DNA from 3 places in the Streptomyces sp. HUAS TT7 genome. Region 1 is predicted to be linked to each of the others. Evidence: riboswitches for the same ligand, from Rfam matches in the RefSeq annotation. Region 1 holds a riboswitch; each other region holds the start of a gene.
The links. Region 1 has a riboswitch for cobalamin ahead of ACSHXC_RS29745 (cobalamin biosynthesis protein). Riboswitches for the same ligand answer to the same signal wherever they lie in the genome.
Positions count from the first base shown of each region.

Region 1 (6,135 bases):
CCCTTCTCGCCGCGCACGAGCACGCCGCCCACGGCCGGGCTCACCGCGTTCAGGAGCAGCGCGAGGCGCAGGTCGTCCATGCCGACGACGGCGGTGAACGGATACCGGGTGCTCATGTGCCGATCTCTCCTTCGAGTAGTGCTGTACGCCGCGGGCTCGCGGGGGTGCTCATGGCGCCCCCGGCGGGATGAAGGGCAGCCCGGCGGGCGGGCCCTGCTCGATCAGCCGCAACAGGGCGTCGGTGTCCGCGTGTTCTTCGATCAGGTCGCCGAGCCGGTCGAGCTGTTCCTCGCGCAGCGCGCCGAACGAGGTGTCGGGCGCGGGCACGAACCGGCGGCCCGCGGCCCGGGCGACGTGTTCGAGGAACCGGCGCCGGAACCCGTCGCTCTCCAGGGAGCCGTGCCAGTGCGTACCCCAGACGGCACCCACGTGGCATCCGTCCAAGCTGTGTCCATTGTCATCAGAGATGAACGTGTCCCCGCCCAGGACCTCGGCCACCCCGTGGTGGATCTCGTACCCCTCGACGGGCTCCCCGAGGGCCTCGCCGACGGGCCGGGCCAGGGTCTTCTCGGCGGCGAACCGCACCCGTACCGGAAGCAGCCCGAGACCGGCGACCGAGCCCGCCCTCGACTCGACCTCGTCCTCGATGTGCTCGCCGAGCAGCTGGAACCCGCCGCAGATGCCGAGTACGGGGCGGCCCCCGGCGGCCCTGCGCGCCAGTTCCGCCGCGAGGCCGCGCTCGCGCAGCCACTCCAGGGCGCGGACCGTGCCGCGGGTGCCGGGTACCACCACGAGGTCGGCGTCGGTGAGCTCCTCGGGCCGGTCGACGAACCGCACGACCACGCCGGGCTCGGCCGCGAGCGCGTCCACGTCGGTGAAATTGGACATCAGCGGAACGGCACAGACGGCGACCCGCAGCACGTCCTCGCCGACCGGCGGCGCCACCACGGACTCCCGTACGGCCCCGCGCAGGGAGACCCTGAGGCCGTCCTCCTCGTCGATGCCGAGGCCGTGGGCGTACGGCAGGATCCCGTAGGTGTGCCGCCCCGTGAGGCCGCGCAGCATCTCGATGCCGGGCTCCAGGAGCGTCACATCGCCCCGGAACTTGTTGACGACGTAGCCGGCGACCAGCGCCTGGTCCTCGGGGCTGAGCAGCGCCGTCGTCCCGAAGAACGAGGCGAACACGCCGCCCCGGTCGATGTCGCCGACCACGACGACGGGCAGCCGCGCGGCCCGCGCGATGCCCATGTTGACGATGTCGGTACGCCGCAGATTGATCTCGGCCGGGCTGCCCGCCCCCTCGCAGATCACGGCGTCATAAGTGCCCCGAAGCTCCTCCAGGCACTCCAGGACGGTGCCGAGCAGCGTCTGCTGCCGTCCCCCGTGCAGCGCCTTCCCCAGGGACGACCCCCCGGCCGCCCCGAAGAACCCGCGGGCGCTCATTTCACCCACCGGCCTGCCCATGAGCACGACCTGGCTGGAGCGGTCGCTCCCCGGCTTGAGCAGCACGGGGTTCATGAGCGCGCTCGGCTCCACGCGCGCCGCCTGCGCCTGCATCGCCTGCGCACGGCCGATCTCCGCGCCCTCGCGCGTGACGAACGAGTTCAGCGACATGTTCTGGCCCTTGAAGGGCGCGACCTTGACGCCCTGGCGCACCAGCCAGCGGCAGATCCCGGCCGTGACGACGCTCTTGCCCGCGTCCGAGGTCGTGCCCGCGATCAGCAGCCCGCCACCCATGTACGTCCCTTCCTCACAGCGGCCCTGGTCGCGACGGAGGCGGCCAGCGTCAGCCAGCCCACCCTGCGCGAGAGCCGTACCGCCCGTTCGATGTCCGCGACCTCGACGGCCCGCCCCGGGCCGTTGAGGACCGGCCGGTGCTCGACGCGTCCGGCATAGGAGAGCGTGCCGCCGAGCCGTACGCCCAGCGCCCCCGCGAACGCGGCCTCGACCGGGCCCGCGTTGGGGCTCGGGTGCTGGGCGGCATCGGCGCGCCAGGCCCGTACCGCGCCCTTGGCGTCCGGGCCCGCCAGCGCCGCGAGGACGGCGGTGAGGCGGGCGCCCGGCCAGCCCGCCACGTCGTCCAGGCGCGCCGAGGCCCAGCCGTACCTGCGGTATCTGGCCGACTTGTGCCCGACCATCGCGTCCAGCGTGTTGACCGCCCGGAAGCCCACCAGACCCGGCACGCCCGCGAGCGCGCCCCACACCAGGGCGCCGACGACCGCGTCCGAGGTGTTCTCGGCGACCGACTCGACGACGGCCCGCGCGATGCCGTCCGCGTCCAGCGACTGCGGGTCGCGCCCGCACAGGTGCGGCAGGCGCTCCCGGGCCACCTCCACGTCGCCCGCGGCCAGCGCGCCGCCGATCGCCCGCGCCTCGCGGCCGAGCGAGGTGCCGCCCACCACCGTCCAGGTGGCGGCGGCGGTCAGCGCGACGGATGCGGCGGGCCGGCCTCGTACGGCGCGGGAAAGAAGGACGGCAGCGCCCGCGGCGCCGCCCGCGCACACCAGAGTGTGCAGTGCGCCCCGGCCGCGGTGGTCGCGCCACAGGACGCGTTCGACGGCGCCGGCCGCGCGTCCGAACGCGGCGACCGGATGCCCGCGGCGGGGGTCGCCGAGCAGGAGGTCGCCGATGAGTCCGGCCGTGGCGCCGTAGGCGAAGGTGCGATCGGCCCGCATGCGCTCAGCCCGTCAGGGCGTCGCGGGAGGGGCCGGAATGTCTCGACGGGCAGGCGCGCATGGCGGTATGTCCTCACTCAGGGTGTCCGCGCCCTGGTTCGACGTGACCGGCGGTGAGAGTTCCTGGCTCGCGGGGATCATTCCCCGGTGACAGTGGCGGGACCGCGCCGGATTCGCACCGGCTTCCTCTTCTGCCGCCGTAGCTGGCCGGTGCAGTCCACCACGCTGCGAGAACACCCGTCAACTTGCCGTTGACCTGCGGTGCGAGAGAGTGCGCGGCGCCACACAGAACCGCCCTCCGGAACGGACCGGAGGGCGGTTCTGGTGATGTCCGTGGGTCAGGCGACGATCAGATAGATCCCGTACGCGACGGCCGCCGCGCAGGCCGCGAAGCAGACGTACGCACCGGTGCGGGCCAGCGCCACATTGCCGGTGCCGGAGGCCGCGGCCTCGTGCTTGGTGAGGCCGACGATGCCGAGGGTGAACAGGCCCACCAGGCCGACGGTCACCACGAGGCTGACGCCGAAGACGGAGCCGAGAGCTGCCCAGTCGATGTGCATGAGGATTCCTTAGCTGTGCCGGAGAACCGGGGTCAGACCGTCGCCGGGGTGGGCGGGTCGGCAGGGGCCGCCGGGGCCGGGGCCTGGATCGTGGCCTTGAGGTCGATGGTCGCGGCGGCCGCCGCGGTCGGCGGCGGGGTGACCGCGGCGATCGCGGTGGTGACGACACCGGCGGGCTCGGCCGCGGGGGCCTCGCCGATCTCGTCGGCGGTGACGTTGTGGTGGTCGACCGGCTGGCGGCGCGACAGCTTCCAGATGGTGCCCGAACCGGCGATCAGGAGGATCGCGACGGCGACGATGCCCCAGGTGCCCTGCTTGGTGAGGAACTCCGCGCCCGCGCCGACGAGTCCGGCGGCCGGCAGCGTCAGAACCCAGGCGACGGCCATCCGGGAGGCGGTGGACCAGCGGACCACGCCGCCCTTGCGGCCGATGCCCGCGCCCATGACGGAGCCCGAGCAGACCTGGGTGGTGGAGAGCGAGAAGCCGATGTGCGAGGAGGCCAGGATGACGGTGGCGGCACCGGTCTGGGCGGCGAAGCCCTGCGGCGGGCGCAGCTCGGTCAGGCCCTTGCCCATGGTGCGGATGATGCGCCAGCCGCCGAGGTAGGTGCCCATCGCGATGGCCAGACCGGCCGAGACGATGACCCACAGCGGGGGGTTCGCGCCCGGGTGCAGCACACCGCCGGTGACCAGGGCGAGGGTGATGATGCCCATCGTCTTCTGGGCGTCGTTGGTGCCGTGGGCGAGCGAGACGAGGCCGGCCGAGGCGATCTGGCCCGCGCGGTAGCCCTTGGCGGTGGCCTTCTCGTCGGTGTTCCGGTTGAGCCGGTACGTCAGCCGGGTGGCCAGCATCGCGGCGATGCCCGCGACGATCGGCGCGGCGACGGCGGGGAGCAGCACCTTGGTGACCACGGTCGAGCCGTTGACCGAGGACCATCCGGCCGACATGACCGCGGCGCCGATGAGGCCGCCGAACAGGGCGTGCGAGGAGCTGGAGGGCAGACCGAGCAGCCAGGTCAGCAGGTTCCAGAGGATGGCACCGACCAGGGCCGCGAAGATGACCTCGGTTCTGATGCCTTTTTCGTCGATGATCCCGCCGGAGATCGTCTTGGCGACCTCCACCGACAGGAACGCGCCGACCAGATTGAGCGCGGCGGACATGGCGACCGCCGTCTTGGGCTTCAGGGCGCCGGTCGAGATGGTGGTGGCCATCGCGTTGGCGGTGTCATGGAAACCGTTCGTGAAATCGAACACGAGAGCTGTCACGACCACAATCGCGAGCAGCAGCGTGATGTGTTCCATTTACCCAGGCAATCGTTCGACGTCAGTGGCTGGACGAACGTAAGTAACCTGAGTGAACGGAAGGTGAACTGGGGCGGGCGTGTCGGTGCCTGTGGCCACTTCTCGCTTCCGGTTGGCCGGCTGGAGCCGTTCAGCGGCCCGCCGCGAACCGCTTCAACTGCCCGAAGGACCCATTGAAGAGATTCTGGTCACCCGGCAGGCTTCCGCTCCCGTTCTGGAACTGCCAGAACGTCCAGTACGACCAGCCCGCCGGCAGCGGGCCCGGCGTGTCGGCGTACCGGGCCAGCCACAGGGCGTGGTGCGCGGCGAAGGCCCGGTTGTGGCCGGTGCAGTCGTTCCACCAGCCCGCGGTCGTGTAGATCACCGGGCGGCGGCCGGTGAGCAGCTGCACCTCGTCGCTGAACTCCGCGATCCAGGAGGTCATCGCGGCCGGACTCAGCCCGTAGCACTTGCCGCCGCTGCCGTCCTTGGCGTCCTTGCCGTACGGGTTGTGCTCCAGGTCGACCGCGGGCGGCAGCGTCCAGCCGTCGTCCGACCAGTCGCCGCCGTGGCGCACGAAGAAGTCGGCCTGCGCCCGGCCGGACGCCTGGTCGGGCACCGCGAAGTGATAGGCCCCGCGCACCAGACCCGCCTGCCGGGCGCCGTCGTACTGCTGCCCGAAGTAGGGATTGCGGTACGACGTCGCCTCGGTCGCCTTCACATAGACGAACGAGGCGCCCAGGTCCTTCGCCGAGCCCCAGTCGACGTTCTTCTGGTGCGAGGAGACGTCGTGGCCGAGCGGCTTGTCCGCGGCGGAGGCGCCGGGCAGCGCCGCGAGCGCCACACAGCCCAGCGCCAGCGCGGCCAGGAACCCCGTGAGCGCGCCGCGCACCCGGGCCCGGCGCGGGAGAGGGTTGTGGTCGCGAGCCATGATGTCCCCCCAGAATTCCGATGATGTACGGAACAAAGCACCCAGAGGCTAGTTGAAGATCACCACCGAACTCCCGTATCCCGGCCGCTCGGCCCTGGCAGGATCGGCCGCATGAGCGACGACGAGGCGGCGACCGCCGCGGCATGGGCCGAACTGATCGACACGGCGTGCAGGACCGCCGCACAAGGGCTGGTCGTCGGCACCTCGGGCAATGTGTCGGTACGCGTGGGCGAGCTGGTCCTGGTCACCCCGACCGGCGTTCCCTACGACCGGCTCGGCCCCGCCGACACCGTCGCCGTCGACCTCGAAGGCCGCCAGGTCATGGGCACGCTCCGGCCCACCAGCGAGATCCCGATGCACCTCGCGGTGTACCGGAACACCGAGGCGCGGGCCGTCGTCCACACCCACGCCGTGCACGCCACGGCCGTGTCCACCCTGGTCACCGAACTGCCCCTGGTCCACTACATGGCGGCCGCGCTCGGCGGCCCGGTCCGGGTCGCCCCGTACGCCCTGTACGGCAGCGAGGAGTTGGCCGAGAACATGCTGCGCGCCCTGGAGGGCCGCACCGGATGTCTCCTGCAGAACCACGGAGCCGTCACTTACGGAACCGGCCTCGCCCAGGCCTACGACCGCACCGCCCAGCTGGAGTGGATGTGCCGGCTCTGGCTCACCGCCTCGGCCCTGCCCGG
Region 1 is NZ_CP196175.1:6,613,190-6,619,324, forward strand. Features, by position in the region: gene ACSHXC_RS29735 (putative cobaltochelatase) at 1-116, opposite strand, end outside; gene ACSHXC_RS29740 (cobyric acid synthase) at 169-1,737, opposite strand; gene ACSHXC_RS29745 (cobalamin biosynthesis protein) at 1,719-2,675, opposite strand; cobalamin riboswitch at 2,774-2,912, opposite strand; gene ACSHXC_RS29750 (hypothetical protein) at 3,014-3,235, opposite strand; gene ACSHXC_RS29755 (anion permease) at 3,268-4,536, opposite strand; gene ACSHXC_RS29760 (lysozyme) at 4,667-5,446, opposite strand; gene ACSHXC_RS29765 (class II aldolase/adducin family protein) at 5,558-6,135, shown strand, end outside.

Region 2 (6,135 bases), 3.6 Mb from region 1:
CGCCGCTCGCTGGTCAAGTACACCTCTCTCTACACCGCGCTCGCCGAGGTGTACGGGGTGCACCTCGCGGAGGCCGAGGAGACCATCGAGACATCGCTCGCCACCCCGCGCGAGGCCGGGCTGCTCGGCACCGATGTCGGCCTGCCGATGCTGATGCTGTCGCGGCACTCCCTGGACGGCCAGGGCGAACCGGTGGAGTGGGTGCGATCGGTGTACCGGGGCGACCGGTACAAGTTCGTGGCCCGCCTCAAGCGGCCGGCCGACTGAGCGCGCCCTCCCGGCCGTTGAGCCGTCCGGAATCCGGACGGGGGTTCCCTTGACCGAATCTCTCCCCTAGATTTCCTGCGCATTACAAGTGATCCAACGCACAGGTGATCGTGAGGGGACGGAGCCACCAATGCCGGATTCGACAGAAGTGAAGAGACCGGTGATCACGCCCTTGCGCGTGGTCATCGCGCTCTGCCTGATCGCGCCCTTCGTGGCGATGCTGTGGGTGAGCTCGTACGCCAAGACCGACCCGGTGCTCGGCGGCATCCCGTTCTTCTACTGGTACCAGATGCTCTGGGTGCTGATCTCGACCGCGCTCACGATGGTCGCGTACAAGCTGTGGCAGCACGACCAGCGCTCGCGCACCGCCTCCACGTCCGACAAGCAGGGGGGTGCGTCCAAGTGAAGGACGGCGTGAACGGCGTCGCGCTCGGCGTCTTCATCTTCTTCTTCCTGGCCGTCACGGTCATAGGCTTCATGGCCGCGCGCTGGCGCAAGGCCGAGAACGAGGCCAGCCTGGACGAATGGGGCCTGGGCGGGCGGTCGTTCGGCACCTGGGTCACCTGGTTCCTGCTCGGCGGCGACCTCTACACGGCCTATACGTTCGTGGCGGTCCCGGCGGCGATCTACGCGGCGGGCGCGGCGGGCTTCTTCGCCGTGCCGTACACGATCCTCGTGTACCCGCTGATCTTCACCTTCCTGCCGCGCCTGTGGTCGGTCTCGCACAAGCACGGCTACGTCACCACCTCGGACTTCGTGCGGGGCCGGTTCGGCTCCAAGGGCCTGTCCCTCGCGGTCGCGGTCACCGGCATCCTCGCGACGATGCCGTACATCGCGCTCCAACTGGTCGGCATCCAGGCCGTGTTGGACGTCATGGGCGTGGGCGGCGAGTCCGACAACTGGTTCGTCAAGGACCTGCCGCTGCTCATCGCGTTCGCGGTGCTCGCGGCGTACACGTACTCGTCCGGCCTGCGCGCGCCCGCGCTGATCGCATTCGTGAAGGACGGCCTGATCTACCTCGTCATCGCGGTGGCAATCATCTACATCCCGATCAAGCTGGGCGGCTTCGACGCGATCTTCAGCGCGGCGCAGCACAAGTTCGCGGGCCCGCCCGGCGGCAAGCCGACCGGCGCGATCGCGCCCGGCGAGTCGAGCCAGTGGACGTACGCGACGCTCGCGCTCGGCTCGGCGCTCGCGCTGTTCATGTACCCGCACTCGATCACCGCGACGCTGTCCTCGCGCAGCCGCAACGTGATCCGCCGCAACACCACGATCCTGCCGCTGTACTCGCTGATGCTGGGCCTGCTCGCGCTGCTCGGCTTCATGGCGATCGCGGCCGGGGTCAAGGTCAAGAACGGCCAGCTGGCGATCCCCCAGCTCTTCGAGGACATGTTCCCGGACTGGTTCGCGGGCGTCGCCTTCGCGGCGATCGGCATCGGCGCGCTGGTCCCGGCGGCGATCATGTCGATCGCGGCCGCGAACCTTTTCACCCGCAACATCTACAAGGACTTCCTCAAGCCGGACGCGACGCCCGCGCAGGAGGCCAAGGTCTCCAAGCTGGTCTCGCTGGTGGTGAAGGTCGGCGCGCTGGTCTTCGTCCTGACCATGGACAAGACGGTCGCCATCAACTTCCAGCTCCTGGGCGGCATCTGGATCCTGCAGACCTTCCCGGCCCTGGTCGGCGGCCTGTTCACCCGCTGGTTCCACCGCTGGGCGCTGCTCGCGGGCTGGGCGGTCGGCATGGTCTACGGCACCCTAGCCGCGTACGGAGTGGCCTCGCCCACCCAGAAGCACTTCGGCGGCTCCTCGAAGGAGATCCCGGGCATCGGCGAGATCGGCTACATCGGCCTCACCGCGTTCGTCCTGAACGTGGTGGTGACGGTGGTCCTCACCGTCGTCCTGCGCGCCCTGAAGGCCCCCGACGGCATCGACGAGACCTCCCCCGCCGACTACACGGCGGACGCCGGCGACCCGGGCGTGGCCACGGAACTCCCCCCGGCGACGGCGGGCTCGGCGCACTGAGTCTGCCCGTTGCTACGCGGAAGGGCCGCCACATCCAAGAGGGATGCGGCGGCCCTTTTGCGTGCGGTGCTCAGCGCACCCAGTCCTTGAGCTGCTCGGTCTGGAGGGTGATGCCCACGGGCTCGGGCAGCTCGATGTCCTTACCGAAGGGCACGGTGCGGATGCTCTCGTAACGCATGCCGTCAGGCTCGCTGCGGACGGTGACCTCGCAGCGCTCCCGGTCGATGAGGAGGTACACAGGGATTCCGGTCTCTGCGTAGGCGCGCGGCTTCTCGTTTCGATCACGCGCGTCCGTGTCGGCGTCGTACGAGGTGACCTCGACAACCATGAGGACGGGTGCCGGATCAGCCCACTCCCCCTGCCCCACAAACGCGTCGTCCGGAGCCATGGACGCGTCCGGGCGCGCGCGACCCGAACGGTATTCCTGAACTGCCAACCCCCGCTCGACGTGAAGCCACAGCTCAGGCCGATGCTGCATACAGATGCGAGCCAGCCACAGAACGATTCGGTCGTGGTCCCCGTCCGGCACGGCCTTGACCCCCAGCTTCCCGTCAATGAATTCAAGCCGCAGCCCCTCGATCTCGCGGGCACCTATGCGCGCGAGGGTCTCGAAGTCTTCGGTCTGCATCTGGGCCCGGTAAGTCATGACGACCATGCCTCACTCCCCTTCCTCGACGGTCTGTCATCGACGATAGCGGAGGCCGCTGACACTTGCCCGGCTTCCATCCGTTGCCCCCCCCTCACGAACACAACGACACAACATGTGGGGGGTGCCGCTGACAGCGCCCCCCACATGTATGCTCGTCCTCGCTGTCGCCGCAGGGGAATCCGGTTCGAATCCGGAACTGTCCCGCAACGGTATGACCTGTACGTCTTTGTGCCGGTCGAGTCCGAGGACCTGCCGATGGCGCGTCCGGGTCGACCGAACCGGATGCCAGACGTCCGGGCCTCGCGGTTGGGCCGGTGGACGACGCGCTCAGGGCTGCCCCGACGCGCGCCGACGCCTCCTCCGAAGGGCCCCGTGCCGAGCGAGGGAGTGCCCCCACGTGACCATCGCCCCTGCGGATCCCGCTTCAGCGATCACCGAAGAGTTGGCGGATGCCCCGGGGACCGCGCTGCTGCGGACCCTGACCGATCTCACCGCCGACCTCGCGGACACCGACCCCGGCCGGGTCGCCGCCGCCGCGCTGCGGGGCCGCAACGCCCGTTCCGACGAGGCCGAGCTGCGCGAGCTGGCCACCGAGGCGGCCGCGGGGCTCATCTCCGAGGACCCGGCGTACTCCCGCCTCGCCGCCCGGCTCCTGACCATCACCATCGCCGAAGAGGCCGCGACCCAGGGCGCGGTGTCGTTCTCCGCCTCGGTCGCGGTCGGCCACCGCGAGGGCCTGATCGCCGACCGCACCGCCGAGTTCGTCGACGCCCACACCGCCCGCCTCGACGCGCTGGTGGACGCGGCCCTCGCCGACGGCGCCGACGACCGCTTCGGCTACTTCGGCCTGCGCACCCTCTACTCCCGCTACCTGCTGCGCCACCCGATCACCCGCAAGGTCGTCGAGACCCCCCAGCACTTCATGCTGCGCGTGGCGTCCGGCCTCGCCGAGGACGAGTCGGTCCGCGCCCTGGACGAAGTGGCGTCCCTGTACGGCCTGATGAGCCGCCTGGACTACCTGCCGTCCTCCCCCACGCTCTTCAACTCCGGCACCCGGCACCCCCAGATGTCGTCCTGCTACCTGCTCGACTCGCCGCTGGACGAGCTCGACTCGATCTACGACCGCTACCACCAGGTCGCCCGGCTCTCGAAGCACGCCGGCGGCATCGGTCTCTCGTACTCCCGCATCCGCGGCCGCGGTTCGCTGATCCGGGGCACCAACGGCCACTCCAACGGCATCGTCCCGTTCCTCAAGACCCTCGACGCGTCGGTGGCCGCGGTCAACCAGGGCGGCCGGCGCAAGGGCGCGGCCGCGGTGTACCTGGAGACCTGGCACTCCGACATCGAGGAGTTCCTGGAGCTGCGCGACAACACCGGTGAGGACCAGCGCCGTACGCACAACCTGAACCTCGCGCACTGGATCCCCGACGAGTTCATGCGCCGGGTCGACGCCGACGCCCAGTGGTCGCTGTTCTCGCCCGCCGACGTGCCCGAGCTCGTCGACCTGTGGGGCGAGGAGTTCGACGCCGCCTACCGCAAGGCAGAGGCCGCCGGGCTCGCCCAGAAGACCATGCCGGCCCGGGACCTGTACGGCCGCATGATGCGCACCCTCGCGCAGACCGGCAACGGCTGGATGACGTTCAAGGACGCCTCCAACCGCACCGCCAACCAGACGGCCGAGCCGGGCCACACGGTCCACTCCTCCAACCTGTGCACCGAGATCCTGGAGGTGACGGACGACGGCGAGACGGCCGTCTGCAACCTCGGCTCGGTCAACCTCGGCGCGTTCGTCGTGGGCGACGGCATCGACTGGGAGCGTCTGGACGCGACCGTCCGCACCGCCGTGACCTTCCTCGACCGGGTCGTCGACATCAACTTCTACCCGACCGAGCAGGCCGGCCGCTCCAACGCCAAGTGGCGCCCGGTGGGCCTGGGCGCGATGGGTCTGCAGGACGTCTTCTTCAAGCTGCGCCTGCCCTTCGACTCCCCCGAGGCGAAGGCCCTCTCCACCCAGCTCTCCGAGCGGATCATGCTGACCGCGTACGAGGCCTCCACCGACCTCGCCGAGCGCAACGGCCCGCTGCCGGCCTGGGACAAGACCCGCACCGCGCGCGGCGTGCTGCACCCCGACCACTACGACGTCGAGCTGACCTGGCCGGAGCGCTGGGCGGCCCTGCGGGAACGTATCGCCAAGGTCGGCATGCGCAACTCGCTGCTCCTCGCGATCGCCCCGACCGCGACCATCGCGTCCATCGCCGGCGTGTACGAGTGCATCGAGCCGCAGGTCTCCAACCTCTTCAAGCGCGAGACGCTGAGCGGTGAATTCCTCCAGGTCAACGGCTACTTGGTGGAGGAGCTCAAGAAGCTCGGCGTATGGGACGCCCAGTCCCGCGAGGCGCTGCGCGAGGCGAGCGGCTCGGTGCAGGACTTCGGCTGGATCCCGGCCGAAGTGCGCGCGCTGTACCGCACGGCGTGGGAGATCCCGCAGCGCGGCCTCATCGACATGGCCGCCGCCCGCACCCCGTTCCTCGACCAGTCGCAGTCCCTGAACCTGTTCCTGGAGACGCCCACCATCGGCAAGCTGTCGTCGATGTACGCGTACGCCTGGAAGCAGGGCCTGAAGACGACGTACTACCTGCGCTCGCGCCCGGCGACGAAGATCGCCCGCGCCGCCCAGGCCACCCCCACCATCCCAGTCCAGCAGGCGGCCCCCGACGCCGACGCGATCGCCTGCTCGCTCGAAAACCCCGAGTCCTGCGAGGCCTGCCAGTAATGAGCAACACCGAACACAAGAACCTTCTCGACCCGGGCTTCGAGCTGACTCTTCGCCCCATGCGCTACCCGGACTTCTACGAGCGCTACCGGGACGCGATCAAGAACACCTGGACCGTCGAGGAGGTCGACCTCCACTCCGACGTCGCCGACCTCGCGAAGCTGACGCCGGGCGAGCAGCACATGATCGGCCGCCTCGTCGCGTTCTTCGCGACGGGTGACTCGATCGTCTCCAACAACCTGGTGCTCACCCTCTACAAGCACATCAACTCCCCTGAAGCGCGGCTCTACTTGAGCCGTCAGCTCTTCGAGGAGGCCGTGCACGTCCAGTTCTATCTGACGCTGCTCGACACCTACCTGCCCGACCCGGAGGACCGCGCGGCCGCGTTCGACGCGGTCGAGGAGATCCCCTCGATCCGCGAGAA
Region 2 is NZ_CP196175.1:2,972,612-2,978,746, forward strand. Features, by position in the region: gene ACSHXC_RS13165 (GntR family transcriptional regulator) at 1-267, shown strand, start outside; gene ACSHXC_RS13170 (DUF3311 domain-containing protein) at 398-673, shown strand; gene mctP (monocarboxylate uptake permease MctP) at 670-2,289, shown strand; gene ACSHXC_RS13180 (Uma2 family endonuclease) at 2,360-2,944, opposite strand; cobalamin riboswitch at 3,081-3,209, shown strand; gene ACSHXC_RS13185 (ribonucleoside-diphosphate reductase subunit alpha) at 3,336-5,711, shown strand; gene ACSHXC_RS13190 (ribonucleotide-diphosphate reductase subunit beta) at 5,711-6,135, shown strand, end outside.
Region 2: it holds a riboswitch for cobalamin, as region 1 does, so the genes downstream of both, ACSHXC_RS13185 (ribonucleoside-diphosphate reductase subunit alpha) here and ACSHXC_RS29745 (cobalamin biosynthesis protein) in region 1, are expected to answer to the same signal.

Region 3 (6,135 bases), 410 kb from region 1:
CCAACTCCCGGGCCTGCATCCCCCTGTAGGAGAGTTCTGGGTTCTGCCCCTCCTCGGTGAGAGCCAGGTAGCCACTGACACCGGCTCCCAGGGCCTGGCAGTACTTCAGGGCCTGCCAGTGCTCGGCCAAGCCTCTTCCGCGCCCATGACGAGCCAGAGTGGCCGCTCGCGCGAAGACGCCGAGCAACTCCCAAGGCGTGGTGGCAAGATCGTTCCGTTCGGCCGTCTGTAGCGGTTCCAACCCGGGCTTACGAGGAACTCGTTCCTCCTCGCCTCGCTCGCGTGCACGTTTGCGGGCGATGGCTGTGGCTGCCTTGTCGGTGTCCATCACCAGCGAGGCTGTCGAATTGACGCGTACGGGGATCTGGTGACGCAGTAGTGCGAGGATGCTTTCCGCAGGTACTGACATGGCGTGTCACGGTATGGAGGGGAGAGCGGGCGCACGCAAGTGCGCATGGGCGCCCAGGGGACTCCCGGTAGGTGGACTGCCGCTCGGATGGTGCCCCTCCGGTCCGCAGCCCCGGCGGGTGCACAGTGTGCACCCGTTGTGCACCAGGCCCGTCATCAAGGTCACATACTCGCAGGTCAGAATGGCTTCCGTGCTGTACTTCGACATCTAAGCCCCCGCGGCTCCGCGACACCCCGAACCCTGCTGCCCCTCCCGGGCGGCGGGGCTCGGCGCGTTTTCCGGTTCGGTCCCCCCATTGGGTGGATCACCGTACGCGGCGGTCCCCTTGGGGGATCCGTGCGGGAAAGTAGGCGGATTCCTAGCTAGGGGGCGGCATGGCGGAGGTGTTGGGCGGGCAGCCCGTCGATGAGCAACTGCGGTACCGGTCAAGCTCGTTGGAGGCGGTGCAGCGGCGGCCGGTGACCACACGGACCATGGCGCGGCGGCTGCCTCAGCTCGTGCGGAAGGCGCTGGCGCTGGCTTGGCGGGTGGACCGGCGCGCCGTGCTCGTGCTGCTCTGCTGCCAGGCGCTCTCGGGGTTCTTCGAGGCGTTCGGGCTGCTCGCCACGACGCGTACGATCACCGCGCTGATCGCGAGCGGCGACATCGCGCACCGGCTGCGCGATGCGCTGCCGTCCATCGCGGTGCTGGCCGGGGCGGCCGGGCTGCGGGCGCTGCTCGGGATCGTGGTGGTGAACATCTCCGGCCGGCTCTCGCCGCGGATCTCCCGCGAGGCCGAGATGCAGATGCTCGGGGCCGCCGTACAGGCCGAGTTGTCGGCGTACGACCAGCCCGGGTTCAACGACAAGCGCGAGGCGGCCGACCGGGGCGCCGAGGTCGCCCAGCAACTGCTCACCGACTCGCAGGACCTGATGGCGTGCGTGGCCTCACTGGTCGCGGCGGCCGGGGTCGTGACCGTCCTTCATCCGGCGCTGCTCCCCCTGCTCCTGCTCGCCGCGCTGCCGCAGGGCATCGCCGGGGTGAAGGCCGCGCGGGTGCACTACGAGGCGTCGCGGGCGATGAGCGCCGAGCGGCGCACGCTGAGTCTGCTGCGCTGGTTCGTGATCGACAAGGACACCGCCGACCAGCTGCGGTCCTGCACGATGGCGGACTTCCTGCTCGACCGGTACCGGGCGATCGGGCGGCGGGTAGACGCGGCGACCGACAAGGCCGTGCACCAGGGCGCCCGTTACTCGGTGACCGGCGCCCTGGCGGGCGGGCTCGCGGCGGGCCTGGTGTGGGGCGCGCTCGCCTGGCTGCTCGGGTCGGGGCGGATGTCGGTGGCGTCGGCGGGCACCGCGGTGTTCGCGCTGCGCACGGTCGCCTCCTCGCTGCACGGTGTCGTCGGGTACGGGACGCGGCTGTTCCGGACCGGGCTGTACCTGGACGACTGGGCGGAGTTCATCGAGGAGGCCGGCGGGCACCGGATGGCGCGCGGCACACTGGCGCCGCCCGCGCCGGACGTCGTACGGGCCGAGTCGCTGACGTACCGCTATCCCGGCAGCGAGCGGCCCGCCCTGGAGAAGGTGACGGTCGAGGTGCGCAAGGGCGAGGTGCTGGCGCTCGTCGGCGAGAACGGGTCCGGCAAGACCACCCTCAGCAAGCTGCTCACCGGCCTTTATCTGCCCAGCGAAGGGGCGGTGACCTGGGACGGGGTCGGGGTGGAGCGGTGCGATCCGCTGGCCCTGTGGCGGCAGACCGCCGTCGTGCCGCAGGACTTCGCGCACTGGCCGATGTCCGCGCGCGACAACATCACGCTGGGGCAGCCGCACGGGGGCGACGAGTCGGTGCGCCGGGCCGCCGCCCACTCCGGCGCTGCGGAGGTCGTCGACGGGCTGCGCAGCGGGCTCGACACGCTGCTCGCGCGGGAGTGGTTCGGGGGTGTGGAGCTGTCCGGCGGGCAGTGGCAGCGGATCGCGATCGCGCGGGCCTTCCACCGCCCGGCCGGGCTGCTCGTGATGGACGAGCCCACGAGCGCCCTTGACGCGCGCGCCGAGCACCGCATCTTCACCGGCCTGCGCACGATCGCCCGTGACCGGGCGGTGGTCCTGGTGACCCACCGCCTCGCGAACGTCGCCATCGCGGACCGCATCGTCGTCCTCGACCGGGGCCGCGTCATCCAGGAGGGCACCTTCACCCAACTCGTCGCAGACGAAGGCCTGTTCAAGGAGCTGTGGACGCTCCAGAACGACCGGGGAGGAGTGCCGGGGCAGCGGGAGGGTGCGTAAACGCACCGGGGCCTATGCAAAAGGCCGGCCCCTCACGCACCCGGGCCCGCCGCCCACTTCTGCTCGACCTTGCCAAGGCGCCAGTACGCCAGCGCGGCCGCCCACACCACCACGAACAGGCCGACGATGACGAAGCCGACGTTGTCCAGGTTGAGGCCGGCGATCCAGCCGCTGACCGGGTCGGTGAGGTCGAGCTTCTCGTGCAGGACGCCGACCAGTTCGATGGTGCCGATGAAGAAGGCCACCGCGATCGACAGGCCGGTGATGGTGAGGTTGTAGTAGACCTTGCGGACCGGGTTCGAGAACGCCCACTGGTAGGCGAAGTTCATGAACGTGCCGTCGAGGGTGTCGAAGAGGCTCATCCCGGCCGCGAACAGCAGCGGCAGGCACAGGATCGCGTACCAGGGCAGTCCGGCGGCGGCGCCGGTGCCGGCCATCACCATCAGGGTGACCTCGGTCGCGGTGTCGAAGCCGAGGCCGAAGAGGAAGCCGAGCGGGAACATCTGGCCGGGCCGCGAGATGGACCTGGTGAAGCGGCCCAGGATGCGGTTCATGAAGCCCCGCGAGTCCAGGTGCGCTTCGAGCTCCTTCTCGTCGTACGCACCCGCCCGCATGGCCCGGAACACCTTCAGGATGCCGAACAGGGCCACCAGGTTGAGGGCCGCGATGAGGTAGAGGAAGGAGCCGGAGGCGGTGGTTCCCACCACGCCCATCACCTGGTGGGTGGTGGAGTCCTCGTTCATCAGGGTGCCCGCGAGCTGGGCGCCGCCCGCCACCAGGGCCGTGAGGACCACGACCACGCTGGAGTGGCCGAGCGCGAACCAGAAGCCCACGGACACCGGCCGCTTGCCGTCGGCCATCAGTTTGCGGGTGGTGTTGTCGATGGCCGCGATGTGGTCGGCGTCGAAGGCGTGCCGCATGCCGAGGGTGTACGCGGTGATGCCGAGGCCGATGCCGTACGTCTTGGTGCCGACCGCGTAGTGCTCGGGGGCCACCAGCAGGAACAGGACGCCGAAGGCGACGACATGGAGGGCGGCTATCACCGCGAGCAGGACGGCGGTGCGGACGGTGTCCTCGCGCCGCCAGTGGAAGGACGGCGCGGCGGCGGCGCCCGTCTCGGGGGATGTGCGAATGGGCAGGGTCATGCGGGTCACGCTCCAGCACCTCGTGGATCACTTCGTGAGATGCCGCGGCCGGTCTCCTGGCTGACGGGCGGGTGCCTCCGTCCCGGCCTTCCCGGGCAGATGGATCCTGGCCAGTGGCGTCACAAGGGGACGGCGGCTCCCCGGAACCCGGGGAACCCGATCACAGTGGCGAGGGCCGCTCCGGTTTCGCACCGGTCTTCCCGAACACCACGGCCCGGTCACCCTAGACGCTGGGGAGTTGCCTGCCTACCTGCACACCTGTGCCGGTATCGAAGATCACACGGGCCACCCGGGCACGGCCCTGCGAGGATGCGCGCACGCATCCGCTCCGGCCGCCCGCAGCAGCCGTAGGGAGTTGACGGCCGGCCCGGATCACGCCTGCGGCTTCCCGAAGGCGTGACCGGGCCGTGGTGCGGGGCTCAGCGCCCGTCGTAGATCAGCGCACGCACCATCCGGCAGGTCGTCTCCGACGGCGGGTGCACTCCGATGAGCGCGGCCACGGTGCGTATCTTGCGGTCCGGCGCCTGCTCCGGCCGGTACACCCCCGTGTCGAGCAGGGCGATGGCCAGTCGCATGGCCTTCAGACGCCGGTTGTGGGACTCGTACCACACGCGCGGACGCCCGGCGGGAAGCGGCACCTTGTGAAGAGGCTGGAGGGACAACTGTTTCGGGGCGTGCGAGGTGAGTACGGCAGCGGTCATGGGCATCCTCCTGGGCAGTCGGGAACCCTCACTTACTGCCTCAATTTTACTGGGGGGCACTGACAATCGGCCCTGGCCAGCCGGGCTTTGGGGGCGGACCGCGGGTAGCCTGGCGGGCATGGAGATCTGGATCAACCCGGCCTGTTCGAAGTGCCGCAGCGCGGTGGACCTGCTGGACGCTGAGGGCGCCGAGTACACGGTGCGCCGCTACCTCGAAGACGTGCCCTCGCCCGACGAGATCCGGGCCGTGCTCGACCGGCTCGGCCTCGAACCGTGGGACATCACGCGCACGCAGGAGGCCGCGGCGAAGGAGCTGGGACTGGGGGACTGGCCTCGCGACGCCGACTCCCGCGAGCGGTGGGTTTCCGCGCTCGCCGAGCACCCCAAGCTGATTCAGCGGCCGATCATCACGGCGGACGACGGGTCTGCGGTGGTTGCCCGCACCGACGAGGCCGTGCGCGACGCGCTGTCCCGCTGAGTTCGCGGGGAGCGGCTTCCCGTGCGGGGTGCGGCCCCCTCGCGGGGTGCCGGTTTTCGGCTGCGGACCGGCTGTGGCCGGTCGCTCCCCCAAGCTCTCGGTTTCTCCCTCATGAACAGGGGACCCCATCGCGGCGGAGCCGCACCATGTCACAGCCCCGCGCCCCTAGCAGGATGCAGGTACCGCAGTCGGCTTCCACAAGTCCGCTCAGCCCCTGCCCAACTGCGCCTCCGCGTCCGCCAGCAGCTCCGTGATGCGTGCCCCGAACCGTACGTCGCACGGGTGCGGCACCCCGGTTCGGGCCGCGTCCAGCAGGGCGTCGATCGCTCCCGCGAACGCGTCCAGCGCGCCGCCCCAGCCCGGCATCACCTCCGCGCCCGACTCGCCCAGTACCGAGACCTCGACGCCCGCGGCCGCCGGGGGTGCGGTGAAGCTCAGGTCGGCGGTACTGGAGGCGCCCGAGGTGTGGCGCAGGATCAGGTGCGCGGTGTCGCCGGGGCCCGCCGCGGCCGTCAGCGCGGTCACCTCGCCGAGCACCCCGGTCAGCACGGCGAGCGCGTGCGGGCCCACGTCCCAGAGCGCTCCCTTCTCACCCCGCCAGGGCGACGCGGCGTACGGACCGCGCTCCGCGCCCGGAGTGAACAGCGACCCGTACCACTGGGCCCGTCCGGTGAACCAGCCGTCCACGGCGGCCTGTTGGGCCACCCACGCCGCGGTCTCCTTCGCGAACCGCAGCGTGAAGAAGACGACGGAGGCGACCCGGGCGCGCCCGGCCGCGTCGGCCAGCTCGCGGGCGCCCGCCACGCTCGTCGCGACCGGCTTGTCCAGGAGCAGGTGGCAGCCCGCCTGTGCGGCCCGTATCGCCAGCGGGGCCTGGACGTCCGGCGGCAGCGCGAAGGCGACGGCGTCGCAGTCCGCGAACAGCGCGTCGGCGTCCTCGTACACCGCCACCCCGTGCTCCTCCGCGAGCGCGGCCGCCGCCTCGGGGCGCCTCCCCCACACGCCCGCGAAGTCGACACGGGGGTGCGCGGCGAGCGCCGGGGCGTGCGTGGCGACGGCCCAGGGGCCGGTGCCGAGGAGGCCGATGCGGGTGGGGCCGGCAGTCTGGTTCATAGGGACCAGTCTGCCGGGCGCG
Region 3 is NZ_CP196175.1:6,198,838-6,204,972, reverse strand. Features, by position in the region: gene ACSHXC_RS27910 (hypothetical protein) at 1-409, opposite strand, end outside; gene ACSHXC_RS27905 (ABC transporter ATP-binding protein) at 784-2,676, shown strand; gene ACSHXC_RS27900 (HoxN/HupN/NixA family nickel/cobalt transporter) at 2,709-3,821, opposite strand; cobalamin riboswitch at 3,851-4,048, opposite strand; gene ACSHXC_RS27895 (hypothetical protein) at 4,241-4,522, opposite strand; gene ACSHXC_RS27890 (arsenate reductase family protein) at 4,641-5,000, shown strand; gene ACSHXC_RS27885 (Gfo/Idh/MocA family protein) at 5,208-6,113, opposite strand.
Region 3: it holds a riboswitch for cobalamin, as region 1 does, so the genes downstream of both, ACSHXC_RS27900 (HoxN/HupN/NixA family nickel/cobalt transporter) here and ACSHXC_RS29745 (cobalamin biosynthesis protein) in region 1, are expected to answer to the same signal.